Regions from separate parts of the Guptibacillus sedimenti genome, predicted to be linked through region 2. Evidence: riboswitches for the same ligand, from Rfam matches in the RefSeq annotation. Region 2 holds a riboswitch; each other region holds the start of a gene.
The links. A riboswitch is a leader RNA that binds a small molecule or an ion and turns the genes downstream of it on or off. The one in region 2 is predicted to bind S-adenosylmethionine.

Region 1 (4,971 bases), on a different contig from region 2:
CTCTACTTCTTTTCTAAATAAAAAATTAAACACGCCATTTCTTATAAGCTCAATGACTGGCGGCACTGAACGAGCATGGGAAATAAATAAGCGTCTTGCCAAAGCTGCTGAAGCACATGGCTGGGCACTTGGAGTAGGATCGATGCGTGCAGCGATTCAAGAATCCAAATCCGTATATTCCTTTGATGTGAGAAAATATGCACCAACTATCCCGGTCCTAGCTAATATTGGGGCTGTACAACTTAATTACGGTTTTACCATTGAAGAATGTAAGCGAGCCATTGATTTAATTCAAGCTGATGCGCTGTTGCTTCATTTAAATCCACTACAAGAAGTGTTTCAACCAGAAGGCGACACCGATTTCCAGGATTTAATTGTTAAAATTCGTGAAGTAGCAAAGGCGATTCCTGTTCCGCTTGGAATTAAGGAAGTTGGTATGGGGATTGATGCGAAGACAGCTCAGCGCCTGATTAGCGCTGGGGCCAGCTTTATCGATGTTGCAGGGGCGGGCGGAACGTCGTGGATTCAAGTTGAAAGCTATCGTTCTCATCAAACGATGCGCAGGCAAGCTGCGAAGGCTTTTGAGGATTGGGGGAACCCAACCGCAGATTGTATCATTGATGTGCGAAAGCAGCACCCTGATGTACCAATGATTGCAAGTGGAGGGCTAAAAAACGGTGTGGACGCAGCGAAAGCAATCGCCCTCGGTGCAGATGTTTCTGGATTTGGAAGGGCATTACTTGAAAATGCCGTAAATGACACTGAAGAAGCGCTCTCAGAACAATTGAAACGAATTGAATTTGAATTACGAACTGCTATGTTTGGGATTGGTGCTTCGTCTATTAACAGGTTAAAATACAATAGCGCATTACGTAAGAAATAGTCAGGGCCCAGGCTCTGGCTTTTTTGTTTTTGTATAGGTCGCCTTCTAGCGTGCAAACTAGAGCAGAAGGAGGGCGAACTTATTGGATTGGTTATCTGTGTTTCCTTTTATCGTAGTGATAGTGGTTGCGATCAAAACTAAGCTAGTGATTCCAGGTCTTACAGCAGGACTGTTAACGGCCTCATTTATTTATAAACCGGGCGTAATTAGTGGTTTACAGCAGTTTTATGAGTTTATCATGAGTGGTCTTAAAGATGAGAATAACGTTAAAATCGTTCTTTTTCTCTATATGTTTACCGGGTTAATTGGATTAATGAAATATACAGGTGGAATTAAAGGGTTTGTTCATCTAGCCTCTTCGAAAATCAATACAAAAAAAGGTGCATTGTTTCTTACTTGGATCTCGACAATTGGAACCTTTAGCGCTCCGAGCTTTCGTATTGTAACAGTAGCACCAATCATGAAAGCTCTCCTCAATAAAGTGAAAATCACTCCTCAGGAACTTGGATTTGTGATCGAGACGACTGCAACTCCAGTGATTGTATTGATGCCAATTGCGACTGCTTTTGTTGGATACATGTCGTCTGTTGTTCAGCTTTCTTTAAAAGCAGAAGGCATTGAAGGTGATGGTTATCGCTATTTTCTTCAAAGTATTCCGTATAACTTTTTTTCCATCAGTATCATTCTAATCGGCTTTTATTTAAGTTTTTTTCATCACAGTAAAAAACAAGCGACTGATGCAGGGAATCAAGAGAAGGAGCTAGATGATCAGTGGGAGGACTGTCATCCAGCCGTAGCAAAAGACCTTCCCCAAAAACCGTTCAACTTATTACTGCCGCTTGGAGGAGTCATACTGTTAACTCTTTTTCTTACGTATTGGAGTGGGTATGAAAAAGGCTTTACCTCCTTACTTCAAGCATTCATCGAGGCGGATGTGCTTGATGCCATGGTATTTGCTCTATTAACAACGGTACTACTTACATTCCTTTTTTATTTATTCCAGCGTTTCTCATTAAAGGAACTCGTGACTTTCTTTATTGAGGGAGGAAATGAAATGATGCCAGTGATCGTATTGTTAACGGTTGTGTGGGGGCTAGCGTCATCAACTGAGGCGCTTGGTTTTTCGACATTTGTCACCTCTAATCTTGATTGGATTCCATCGTTATTCGTCCCGCCTGTTTTATTTCTTGTAGGTGCGTTTATTTCGTATTTCATTGGTTCGTCGTGGGGAACTTGGGGAATTTTAATGCCGCTTGGTATTTCGTTAGGCTATTCAACCGGAACCGATCTTCCTCTGGTCATTGGAGCCGTATTTGCTAGTGGGACATTTGGGGCTTTTTCTTCACCGTTAAGTGATAATACGAATACAATAGCGAGAATTTTAAAGTTAAACCCAATGACATATGCTAAATTTAAGCTAACTCCTGCTCTTATTGCAGCAGGGACGGCTGCAGTAGGATATTTTATTATTTCTTTTGTAATCTAGCTTGAGCACTTTTCTATTGACAACTGTTTTAATACCATTTATTATTGAGATTAACTTAATAATCCTTTATTTAAAGGATCTTCTTATTCAGAGAGGTGGAGGGACTGGCCCTTAGATACCTCGGCAACGGACCAATGAACATTTTGTTCATGCGGAACCGTGCCAATTCCTGCGGCGAAAGTCGGAAAATGAGAAGAGGCTCGGATTATCCAAACCCTCTTCTGTTCGGGCAGATGAGGGTTTTTTGTATGCATTCTCATCTGGAAAATTGTTTTAGTAGAGGGAGTGAACGATCTTGCATACACTAATGGATAACGACACTAGAAAACAGCAGCTTATTAAAAGCCTTCTTCAAAAAGGAATTTATAAGAAGGGTGAAAAACAGCTTTATATGTTAACACTAAATGAACTGGAAAACATATATGTTCGATCTGAAAAAATCAATACGATAACTGGAAACGGAGTGGTCAAAGTGGAGCAAGCAACATTTGCAGCAGGGTGCTTTTGGGGTGTAGAAGCACTATTTCAACAATTAAACGGCGTTATTTCGACATCAGCAGGGTTTACTGGTGGTGAAACAATTAACCCTACGTATGAAGATGTTTATTCTGAGTTAACAGGTCATGCAGAATCCGTGCAAGTTGAATACGATCCTTCCCTCATTTCTTATGAAGAGCTTGTGGAAGTGTTTTTTGAAAATCATAACCCAACTTCTTTAAATAGACAGGGAGAAGATATTGGAACCCGCTATCGCTCAGCGATCTTTTTCCATTCGAATGAGCAGGCAGAAATTGCATTAATTGCAAAAGAAAATCTTGAGCGTTCCGGGCGTTTTAAGAAGCCTGTTGTCACTCAAATTGTTCCAATCACTTCATTTTATCGTGCTGACGAATATCACCAAAGTTATCTTGCTAAGCGTGGACAGTCTTCATGTAAAATTTCGTAACACAAAAAAGCTTTTCCTCAATAGTATGAGGAAAAGCTTTTTTAGTTTGGTTGGTTTACACCGATTTGATCAAGAAATATCTTTCCTTTTGGAGAGGCGTTAAACTCAAACGTGATGGAATCAATCTCATCTAGCTTCAGAAGTCTGTTTTCCTTATTGAAAAGTTGTATCGGAATGTTAAACGTTTGAAGTACGGGTTCGGTAGGTTCACCGTAACGCCGTTCTTCAAAAAATTTTGTTTTTGTATGCTGAATAGGGAGTGCCCCGTGCATTGGCATAATATCACTTAATAATACGCTGGATGACTCACCGTTGGCCGAGCTTAAAGTTACCCTAAAATCAACCGGCTGTTGATCTTCTGCTTCCGATACGTTTGCTGCAGTAAATGTTAGTGAGCTATTCGGTTTGAAATTATATGGATCCTGTAACGGTTTCGTGAGATCTAGTGAGTAAGATGCATTTTTTGAATAGGATTGATCCCATTTCAAAAACACACCGTGAGTTCCTCTTTCCTTATCTCTACGAAATTCAAGTTCCCCTTCATACCACTGAATAAAGCTATTGGCTTCTATATCAATATAAGGGGATGTTGCGGTTAGCACGTTCACATCTTCCTCAAAATCACTTAAAATATGGTAAGTGGGATCTTCGTATTTACTAATATAAGTTGTCTTCGGTAACCACTCAAGTGCATATCGATAATCCTCAAACATTGGCTGATAACGATCATCTTCATGAAGAGTTGCTTCAAGAAAACCGGATACGTAAGTGCTTGCAATCTGACGCTGCTCATTGCCTTCAAGTAAAGGCTGTTTATTTAATAATAATGTAAAAGGGAAGTACGTATCATTTTCTCCCCAGGTGGTGTTAAATTGCCCATGATTAGCACCATCAATATAAAGAGACGATTTCATCGCATTTTCGCTACCTGTTAATTGAATACCGTTATATTGGCGATCTCCTTCAAATTCAGATAAGTCACTATCATAAGAACCACCAAGCAATAAATAGTTTACATCATCAACTTCAATTTTACGATCAGAGAGAGTTTGATAATCGGTTGGAGCCAGTGCAATTACGGTTTCAATCTTGTAGTTAAAGTCAAAACGCATGTTAGCATTGTTTGGATAGCGATCAAGTTCATTGAATTTTGCGGCAAGGATAGCTGCTTGTCCCCCGCGAGAGTGACCAATTAATGCAATGTGATCCATATCAACTTTATTGAAAAATTGGGTATCTTGTTGTGTCGATAGTGATTCAATTTCTTCAATGTGCTTTAATAATAGCCAGGCTCGGCCATTAATATCTCCAGATAGACCTCCTGACCATGAGGAGTTAAAGAAGTTTTCATCAACTGATACGGTCAAAAACCCTCTACTTGCAAGGAGCTCTCCTAAATAATTGTAGCCTTCATCTGAAAAATCTTCCATTTTATGATTTCCATGTACGATAAGAACGAGTGGGAAAGGCCCCTCACCTTCTGGCATAAATACACGGCCGTTTAGTGGAACATTAGCATCTTTAAAGCCCCAAAACCATTCCCGTTCTTTAGACCATTCTCCAATCATGCTTGAAGCGTTAACGGACCTTGTTTGGAGGTCGACTTCATTACCGAATTCGTCTCGTTGCTTATCAGTTCCACTTCCATATGTAAAA
Region 2 (4,971 bases):
AGTAAAAGATTCGGGTACTTTCAACCAGGCGAAAAACGATCCCGCAGGAGAAGTGACATTCCAACCAATGTCATGGAGTCCTTGAATGAGAACATTTCGTCTCGACTCATACGTATCGCGAAGTTCTTCTACACACTGCTGCGATCCAAGCAAAGCTTCAGCAGCGGCTTCTTGTACCGCACTAAATAGACTGACATAAAAATGATCCTGAAGGAGATTGATGCTCTCAACAACAGATTGATTTCCAACTGCAAATCCTACACGCCATCCCGCCATATTATATGTTTTGGAAAGGGTATAGATTTCAATTCCATTGTCTTTAGCACCCTCTGTTTCCAAAAAGCTAATCGGTCGCTCTCCATCAAACCCGATCGCACCGTAAGCAAAATCATGCACAACACAAATATCATTCGTCTCTGCAAAACTGACTGTTTCCTCAAAGAAGCGCTTCGTTGCAACAGCTGCAGTTGGGTTGTTGGGATAATTTAAAAACATCATTTTCGCTTTTTTTAATGAATCCTCTGGAATCGCATCATAGTCAGGTAAGAAATGATTTTTCTCAAGCAACGGCATCATCTGCATATCCGCTTCAGCCATCGCGACACCTGACCAATAATCAGGATAACCTGGGTCTGGAACGAGTGCCACATCACCTTTATTTAGTAAACATTGACTGACCTCGACAAGGCCTGCTTTTCCACCGAAAAGAACGGCAACTTCCTTCTCTGGATCAAGATTCACTCCAAATTCTCGCTGATAGAAATCAGCAGCAGCCTGCTTCAAGAAAGGCTGTCCTCGAAATGGCGGATATTTGTGATAGGAAGGGTTTTCAGCTGCCTTCTGCAAAGACTCGATAATATGATCGGGTGTTGGCTGATCAGGATTTCCCTGTCCAAGATTAATGATGTCATAACCCGCCTCTACATAGCGGTTTACTTTTCCAGCAAGCTTCGCAAAAAATTGTTCCGGTAGTCGTTTAAGTGCATCTGATGTTTGAAATTGTTTCAAAGAATCACATCCTGTTAAAATTTTCGTGAAATTCTAGTAAATTATGTTATCTTGGATACACAATCATGTAAAGCTTATTTTGTTAGCGAGGAGGAGAAGAAAATGAAAAAAATCGCTCTGTTGCAATTTGATATTGCGTTTGGAAACCCTGAAGAAAATTTCTCGAAAGTGAAAGAGCTTGTTACTAAGGCTGTTCATGACAAACCAGATATTATTGTTTTACCAGAACTGTGGTCGACTGGTTATGACTTATCGAGACTAGACGAAATTGGGGATGAAAATGCAGAAAAGTCAATTGCATTTCTTTCAGACCTAGCCAAAAAGAATAAGGTAAGTATAGTAGGTGGCTCAATTGCAAAGCAACACAATGATCACGTCACGAATACGATGCTCGTTTTCAATCGAGATGGGCAGCTTATCCATGAGTATAGCAAAGCCCATCTATTTCGGTTGATGAATGAAGAGAAATACCTCGTATCAGGAAATGAGAAAAGCCACTTCACACTCGAAGAACTCCCAAGTGCCGGATTCATCTGTTATGATATTCGCTTTCCAGAGTGGCTTCGCCTTCATGCCGTTGAAGGCGCACAAGTTTTGTTCGTTCCAGCCGAATGGCCGAAACAGCGCACGGACCATTGGCGATCCTTACTTATAAGCCGCGCTATTGAAAACCAATGTTACGTCATTGCTTGTAATCGTGTAGGAGAAGATCCAGACAATGCGTTTGGAGGACATTCTTTAATCATTGATCCGTGGGGAACGATTATCGCAGAAGCAGGCGAAGAGGAAACGATCTTAACAGGCTTGATTGATGAGGAAGAAATACCATCTATCCGAAGTCGTATCCCAATCTTTGAAGATCGACGTCCAGATATTTATAAATAAAATTCAAAATATTATTGACAAATGCATCAGTTTCTCTGTAACATACATTTCAAGCGAAAAAATTGTAAAATAATTTCATAAACTTTCTCTTATCAAGAGCAGGCTGAGGGATTTGGCCCTATGACGCCCAGCAACCGACCTATTCTTAAGTACATCTTTACAGGATGGCTTAGATGGCACGGTGCTACTTCCAACAGGATGTTATTCATCCTGGAAGATAAGAGGTGTGAAGCATATCTGTCTTCAAGCCTCTTTCTTCGGAAAGAGGCTTTTTTTATGCCTTTTAATTACGAATGCTTCTGTACATCAACCATTAATATTTGAAAGGGGACTTACACATGTCTTTTCAAGTTAAGTCGGGATATACACCATTTACACAAGAAAGCGTTGTTCACTTTTTAGTGCATCACAATTTTATTGATCCCTCTTCCCCCCTTTTCGTAAAGGAAATTGGGGATGGCAATTTAAACTATGTTTTCCATGTTCAAAACAAAGCAACAGAGGAATCATGGATTGTCAAACAAGCTTTGCCTTATGCCAAGGTTGTTGGTGAGTCTTGGCCACTTACGCTCGATCGGTCCAGAATTGAGAGCGAGGCTCTCAAGCAAGCTCATTCGCTTGTTCCTGAATTTTCCCCAATTGTTTATCTGCATGACTCAGAAAAAGCGGCAACAGTGATGGAAGATTTATCATCACATACGATTTTGCGCAAAGGACTTATTGAAGGACGTGTCTATCCTGAGCTCGCAAGAAATGTAGGGACTTACCTCGCTCACACGCTCTTTTTCACCTCTGACTACGGTCTTGGTTCTGCAAAAAAGAAAGAGCTTGCTAAACGGTTTAGCAATCCAGATTTATGTGGGATCACGGAAAGTCTCGTCTTTTCAGACCCCTTTTATAATGCTGAAAGCAACGCATTTACAGAAGAGCTTCGACCAGATGTTGAAATTTTGTGGGAAGATCAAGGTTTCCTAACTGAAGTTGCTTCGCTTAAACATTCCTTTTTAACAAAAGGAGAAGCGTTAATACACGGGGATTTACATACAGGTAGCCTCTTCGTAACGGAGGGTTCAACAAAAGTAATCGATCCTGAATTTGCTTTCTATGGCCCAGCAGGATTTGATGTTGGGGCTTTTATTGCCAATATTACGCTTAGCATTCTCTCCCAGGAAGCCCATCGAACCAATGAAGAAAAAGACGGATATCTAGCCTATCTCTTTGGTGTTATCACTGAAGTTTGGACCGTATTTGAATCTACGTTCCGATCCCTTTGGGACACCCACCTTTCAGAAGATAACCGCTATTCCAGAGGTTATCTCAATACGCATCTTCAATCTATTTTTGTCGATAGTATTGGTTTTGCTGGTTGTAAAATCATCCGAAGAACGATTGGACTTGCTCATGTAGAAGAAATTGAGACGATTACTGATCCAGAAGTAAAACTAGCAGTGGAAAGAAGAGCTTTAGCACTTGGAAAAAAACTCATTTTAAATCGAAAGAACATCGATTCGATTAAAGATTACATCGATACGATTAAGGAGGGCGTTTAAATGACTATCCCATCTCTTCAGTGGAAAGGAGATCACCTTTTACTGCTTGATCAGCGCAAATTACCACATCAAGAAAGCTATCTCAAACAGACGGCGATCGAAGATGTTTGGAATAGCATATCTGCCCTCGTTGTCCGCGGTGCACCAGCGATTGGAATTGCGGCTGCGTATGGTCTTGTTCTCTGGAGTCAACACGCAGAAACAACCGAACCATCAACTTTTAAAGCAGAGTTACTTAAGCAAGGGGAATACCTCTCATCTTCTCGCCCAACTGCCGTAAATCTCTCTTGGGCGATTGATCGAATTGTTCGAGTGACTCTTCCTTTATCAACTGTTGAAAAAATGAAGGATGCGATTCTTCACGAAGCGTTACTTATTCATAAAGAAGATGAACTTGTCTGCCAACGCATCGGAGAGCACGGTCTTAAACTATTGAAGGATGGAGATACCATTCTTACTCACTGCAACGCAGGTGGAATTGCAACCGCAAAATATGGGACGGCCCTTGCACCGCTCCACTTGGCGAAACAAAACGGGCTCACGATTTCCGCGATTGCAACGGAAACGAGACCCGTTCTCCAGGGGGCTCGACTAACCGCATGGGAACTTGAACGTGCCGGTATCAACGTAACGCTTATTACGGATAGCATGGCGGCGCACGTCTTAAAAACAAAGAAAATCGCTGCGGTAATAGTCGGTGCGGATCGAATTGCGGCCAACGGTGACACAGCTAACAAAATCGGCACGCTCGGCCTTGCTCATATCGCTCAGGCTTACAATGTTCCCTTTTATATTGCAGCACCCATCTCAACGATTGACTATTCGATTCCTAATGGAGATGCCATTCCGATTGAGGAGCGTGATTCAAAAGAAATCACACACTATCAAGGAGAGCGCATCGCGGCTGAAAATATTGAGGTTTTCAATCCTGCATTTGACGTAACGCCACATCACTTAATCAAAGGAATCATTACAGAGCATGGCATTATTCGAACACCATACGAGGAAAACCTTGCTCATCTTACTTTACCAGATATTGAAAATACGGAGGTACATTCATGAAACGTTTAGGACTTATTTTATCCATTCTTCTTCTCTTCGTTCTTGCCGCATGCACAAGTGAGCAAGATGCTGTAAGTGAACCTGAAGCAAGCAATAATGAAACAAAAGAGACTGCCTCAAAAACGCAAGACGAAACATCGCAAACTTCATCTGACATTCCAAAAGAGGTGCAAAAACCGATAAAAATTGCTGCGATTATGCAAGCTTCTCTTGGAACATTCTCTTCCCAATATGTCAAAGGGGTTGAAGATCAAGTTGAAAAGTTTGGAGGAAGTGTCCAGGTTTATAATGCTGATAATGATCTTTCAAAGATGGCAACACATCTTGATACAGCGATCAATCAAAATGTCGATGCCATCTTAATCGATCACGGACGAGCAGACGCACTGGAACCAGGAGTGAAAAAAGCAGTAGAGAAAGGGATTCCTGTTGTCGTTTTTGATAGTGATATTAATGTCCCAGGCGT
Region 3 (4,971 bases), on a different contig from region 2:
AACACACCTTGTAAGCCCAGCGATGGCTGCAGCTGCAGCTATTGAAGGACGATTTACTGATGCTAGAAAAATAAAACCACTTGTGATGTAAAAAGGAGTGAGACGCCCTGGAACCGATTAATGAATACAAAGGGATTGTTTATCCCCTTGAACAAGTGAACGTCGATACCGATCAAATTATTCCAAAGCAGTTTTTGAAAAGGATTGAGCGAAAAGGCTTCGGTCAATTTCTTTTCTATAACTGGCGTTTTGATGATGATGGAAAGCCTCGTGAAGATTTTAGCTTAAATGAAGCGCAATATCAGCATGCCTCTATTCTTGTAGCTGGAAAAAACTTTGGGTGTGGGTCTTCAAGAGAACACGCTCCGTGGGCTTTGCTTGATTATGGCTTTCGCGTCATCATAGCGACGAGTTTTGCTGACATTTTTTATAACAACTGTGTAAAAAATGGTATCCTTCCTGTTGCGCTTGATCAAGAAGTTATCGCTGAGCTTTTTCAAAAGGCAAAAGACGGATACGAGCTTCAAGTTGACCTGCGAAAACAAGAAGTTCGTGATGGAGAAAGCATTCATGCTTCTTTCAAAATTGATCCTTATTGGAAAGAAATGCTGTTAAATGGTTGGGATGAAGTATCTCGTACGTTGTCCCTTGAAGAAAAGATTAAATTGTATGAAGAAAAACAACTTGTAGGAGAGTGAATGACGTTGGGAATTACCAGGAGAAATATAACGTTCATGTCGTAGAAGCAATGGAGAATTTGCTGGAGGCGGTTCACCGTACACCGCTTCAGCAATCTACAACGCTGAATGGGTTTACAAATAAAGATGTCTTCTTAAAGATGGAGAACCTCCAACGAACGGGGTCATTTAAACTACGCGGTGCTTACAATAAGGTTGCCTCACTAACGGAAATCGAAGCCGCTCGAGGAATCGTTGCCGCTTCAGCAGGTAACCATGCTCAGGGAGTAGCGCTATCTGCGAAGGAGCGAGGCATCAAAGCAAAGATTTATATGCCGATTCATACCCCAACAAGTAAAATTGAAGCGACCCGATCTTATGGCGCAGAGGTTGTACTTGAAGGCGAATCCTATAACGAAGCGTTTAGTGGAGCGGATCGAGAGCGTGTTGAAAAAGGGGCAACATTTGTTCATGCGTTTGACGACCCTGTTGTTATGGCAGGACAAGGAACCGTTGCACTTGAAATGATGCAACAATGTCCTGACTTAGATACGATTCTTGTTCCCGTTGGAGGTGGAGGATTATTAGCAGGAATGGCGCTGGCAATAAAGTCGTTCTTTCCTCACGTCAAAATCATTGGAATCCAGGCTTCGGAAGCATCTGCGACATGGAATCGATTTAAAGGTACTGGTCCTCTCGTTCTTCAATCAGTAAAATCGATTGCCGATGGCATCTCTGTGAAGGAAGCAGGAAAACGAACGTATCCAATTATCGAAGAACTCGTTGACGATATGATGACTGTTTCTGAAGAAGAAATTGCTGCTGCAATCGTCTTTATGCTTGAAAGACATAAGACACTTGTTGAAGGCGCTGGTGCGGCATCTGTCGCGGCTGTCTTGTGTAAATCAAGCCGGTTGGAAGGTAGCAAAATTGGGGCTGTTGTGAGTGGAGGAAATGCTGATCTTGAGAAATTAGCTCTTTACAAACAACTTTCTGAGCGAACAAAAACCATCAGGCGAATCAGCTGATGGTTTTCTCTTGGTTAATAACAGTTAATATGTTTGATTATTGTGACTTTTTGCTCAGTAATTGACACTCATAAAGTACCATGCTAGAATTCAATTTAGCACTTAACCACAGTAAAGTAATTTTAATTTTATAATCTCTTATTCAGAGAGGTGGAGGGACTGGCCCTATGAAGCCCGGCAACCGTCAAACGACTCGTTTGAAAAGGTGCCAATTCCTGCAAAGCGATTGCTTTGAGAAATGAGAGGAAGACATTGATTGATAACATGCCTTTCTACTCAAAGTAGAAGGGCATTTTTAAAATCATTTTTTTTAAGTGCTTCAAGGTAAAGAATAAAAGCATGGGACTAAAGTCCTTTTTCAGGAAGCTGGTACAACATGCAAATGCATAAAGGATGTGAGACATGTGATTGAGCTTAAAGGCATTAATAAAACCTTCTTTTCGAAGTCTGGAAAGGTAGAGGCCGTTAAGAATGTTAACCTTTCAGTGAAAAAAGGGGAAATCTTCGGAGTTATCGGATACAGTGGCGCCGGAAAAAGTACGCTAATTCGGATGCTCAACCTGCTTGAGAGACCGACGGACGGTACGGTCACGGTGGCAGGAAATAATTTATCCTCTCTTAAAGGAAAAGATCTACGTGCGGCAAGACAGGAAATCGGAATGATCTTCCAGCACTTTAATATTCTTTGGTCAAGAACAGTGCGTGATAACATCGCGTTTCCACTCGAAATATCAGGTGTTTCCAAAGAGAAACGAATGAAGCGTGTCGATGAATTAATTAAGCTTGTTGGACTTGAAGGACGAGAAGCCGCTTATCCATCACAGCTAAGTGGGGGACAAAAGCAGCGTGTTGGTATTGCGCGAGCGCTTGCGAATAACCCTAAGGTATTGCTTTGTGATGAAGCAACATCTGCTCTAGATCCTAAAACAACGGATAGCATTCTCGAACTTCTGACAGAAATTAACCAGAAACTTGGTTTAACTATTGTCTTGATTACCCATGAAATGCACGTTATTCGTAAAATTTGTCACCGAGTGGCAGTGATGGAGAACGGTAGAGTAGTTGAGAACGGTTCAGTACTTGAAGTCTTTCATCATCCGCAAGAAGAAATAACAAAAGATTTCGTGAATCAGTTAAGTGAGCCTGAAGAAATGAAGGAATCGATTGCACATTTAGCAGCAAGCCAGGAGGGTGAACTCGTCCAGTTTACGTTCCTCAAAGGTAAAACGGGGTCACCGCTTGTAACAGAGTTAATTCGTCAGTTTGATATTGAAGTAAACATTATTCAAGGAAAAATCTCTCATACGCAAGATGGCCCTTATGGTAAGCTATCTGTCTTTCTTAAAGGTGAACCGACTGTCGTCGAAAGTGCACTGAAGTATGTTCGTGAGCAAGGTGTAGAAGCGGAGGTGATTACGAATGGTTGAATCACTATTTCCTAATGTGAACTGGGAATCGATGTGGGAAGCGACTATTCAAACAGCTTACATGACGGCAATTTCCGTGCTAGCAACGTTTATTCTCGGTATTCTTCTTGGACTACTATTGTTTCTAACCGGAAGGGGAAACATATGGGAGAACAAGTTTGTTAATAGCATTATTGCTGGAATCGTAAACTTATTTCGCTCGATCCCGTTTATCATTTTAATCATTCTACTCATTCCGCTTTCTGTTTACATTATTGGAACGATGCTTGGCGCGAATGCAGCTCTTCCAGCTCTTATTGCAGGTGCGGCACCATTTTATGCGCGAATGGTTGAAATTGCTCTTCGGGAAGTGGATAAAGGTGTGATTGAAGCATCTCAGTCAATGGGGGCATCGAATGGGGAGATTATATTTAAAGTTCTCCTTCCTGAAGCAATGCCAGCCCTCATTTCGGGTATTACCGTAACGGCGATTGCGCTTGTAAGCTACACCGCAATGGCTGGTGTGGTTGGTGCAGGGGGACTTGGGAACCTCGCTTATCTTGAAGGCTTCCAAAGAAACAATCCTGACGTGACGCTTGTTGCGACCGTATTAATTTTGGTTATTGTTGCGATTCTTCAGATTGCTGGAGATTTAGCAACGCGAGTTATAGATAAACGATAAAAAAAGGAGAGAATATCATGAAGAAATTTTTATCCCTATTTGCAGTCCTTACTCTTGCAGTACTTGCAGCGTGTGGCAACAATAGTGGAAACAGTGAAGGATCTGGAGAAGGCGAAGATTCAAAGAAAATCGTAGTAGGTGCTTCAAACATTCCACATGCTGAAATTCTTGAAGAAGCAAAGCCGATGCTTGAAGAAAAAGGCGTAGAGCTAGAAGTTAAAACGTTCCAGGATTACATTCTACCGAATAAGACGCTAGCAAATGGTGAATTAGATGCAAACTACTTCCAAACCATTCCTTATATGGAGTTGCAAATGGAAGAAAACGATACTTATGATTTTGTTAACGCTGGAGGCATTCACATTGAGCCAATCGGTGTTTATTCACAAGATTATAAGAGCTTAGAGGAGCTTCCCGATGGTGCTCAGATCATTATGAGTAACTCTGTTTCTGACCATGGACGTATGCTTTCTTTACTCGAAGCCCAAGGACTTATCACACTAAAAGAAGGCGTGAAGGCTTCTGATGCAACAGTAGAAGATATTGCAGAAAACCCTAAAAACATTGATTTTAAAACAGACGTAGAAGCTTCACTTCTTCCACAGATCTACCAGCAAGGTGAAGGTGATGCGGTTATGATCAACACAAACTATGCGATCGATGCGGGTCTAAATCCTCAAGAAGATGCCATTGCTCTTGAAGATTCCGACTCACCTTACGTGAACGTAATTACTGTCAATAAAGGTGATGAAGATAACGAAGCGATTCAAGCATTAGTTGAGGTTTTACATTCTGATGAAATTCAGAGCTTTATTGAAGAAGAATATGATGGTGCTGTCGTACCGGTAGACGAATAAGAAAAAAAGGTTCTCCGTCATTTGACGGAGAACCTTTTTTTAATGCTGGAATACTGGCTTCATTGCTTCTTTTAGCGTTTTGGCAGAGTGGTGCAATTGATCTAGCTCAGTTTGATCAAGATCAAGTTCAATAATCTCACGTATACCGTTGTTGTTCACAATCGCAGGTACGCCGATATACAAATCATCTAAACCATACTCACCTTCAAGGAGCGTAGATACAGTAAGGATTGAGTTTTCATTTCGAATAATCGCTCGCGTTAACCTTACAAGCCCCATTGCAATGCCGTAGTATGTCGCTCCCTTACGATTAATAATATG

Region 1: linked by a shared signal. The riboswitch ahead of msrA (peptide-methionine (S)-S-oxide reductase MsrA) and the one ahead of mtnK (S-methyl-5-thioribose kinase) in region 2 are both predicted to bind S-adenosylmethionine.
Region 3: linked by a shared signal. The riboswitch ahead of PQ578_RS03945 (methionine ABC transporter ATP-binding protein) and the one ahead of mtnK (S-methyl-5-thioribose kinase) in region 2 are both predicted to bind S-adenosylmethionine.

What each region holds. Positions count from the first base shown of each region.
Region 1 is NZ_JAQQWV010000003.1:404,846-409,816, reverse strand. Features, by position in the region: gene fni (type 2 isopentenyl-diphosphate Delta-isomerase) at 1-883, shown strand, start outside; gene PQ578_RS16405 (Na+/H+ antiporter NhaC family protein) at 966-2,369, shown strand; SAM riboswitch class I at 2,450-2,564, shown strand; gene msrA (peptide-methionine (S)-S-oxide reductase MsrA) at 2,665-3,315, shown strand; gene PQ578_RS16395 (hypothetical protein) at 3,357-4,971, opposite strand, start outside.
Region 2 is NZ_JAQQWV010000004.1:11,160-16,130, forward strand. Features, by position in the region: gene PQ578_RS16640 (pyridoxal phosphate-dependent aminotransferase) at 1-1,008, opposite strand, end outside; gene PQ578_RS16645 (carbon-nitrogen family hydrolase) at 1,111-1,893, shown strand; SAM riboswitch class I at 1,980-2,117, shown strand; gene mtnK (S-methyl-5-thioribose kinase) at 2,232-3,443, shown strand; gene mtnA (S-methyl-5-thioribose-1-phosphate isomerase) at 3,444-4,505, shown strand; gene PQ578_RS16660 (sugar ABC transporter substrate-binding protein) at 4,502-4,971, shown strand, end outside.
Region 3 is NZ_JAQQWV010000001.1:809,119-814,089, forward strand. Features, by position in the region: gene leuC (3-isopropylmalate dehydratase large subunit) at 1-91, shown strand, start outside; gene leuD (3-isopropylmalate dehydratase small subunit) at 108-698, shown strand; gene ilvA (threonine ammonia-lyase) at 695-1,705, shown strand; SAM riboswitch class I at 1,841-1,950, shown strand; gene PQ578_RS03945 (methionine ABC transporter ATP-binding protein) at 2,110-3,132, shown strand; gene PQ578_RS03950 (methionine ABC transporter permease) at 3,125-3,793, shown strand; gene PQ578_RS03955 (MetQ/NlpA family ABC transporter substrate-binding protein) at 3,811-4,650, shown strand; gene PQ578_RS03960 (L-lactate dehydrogenase) at 4,690-4,971, opposite strand, start outside.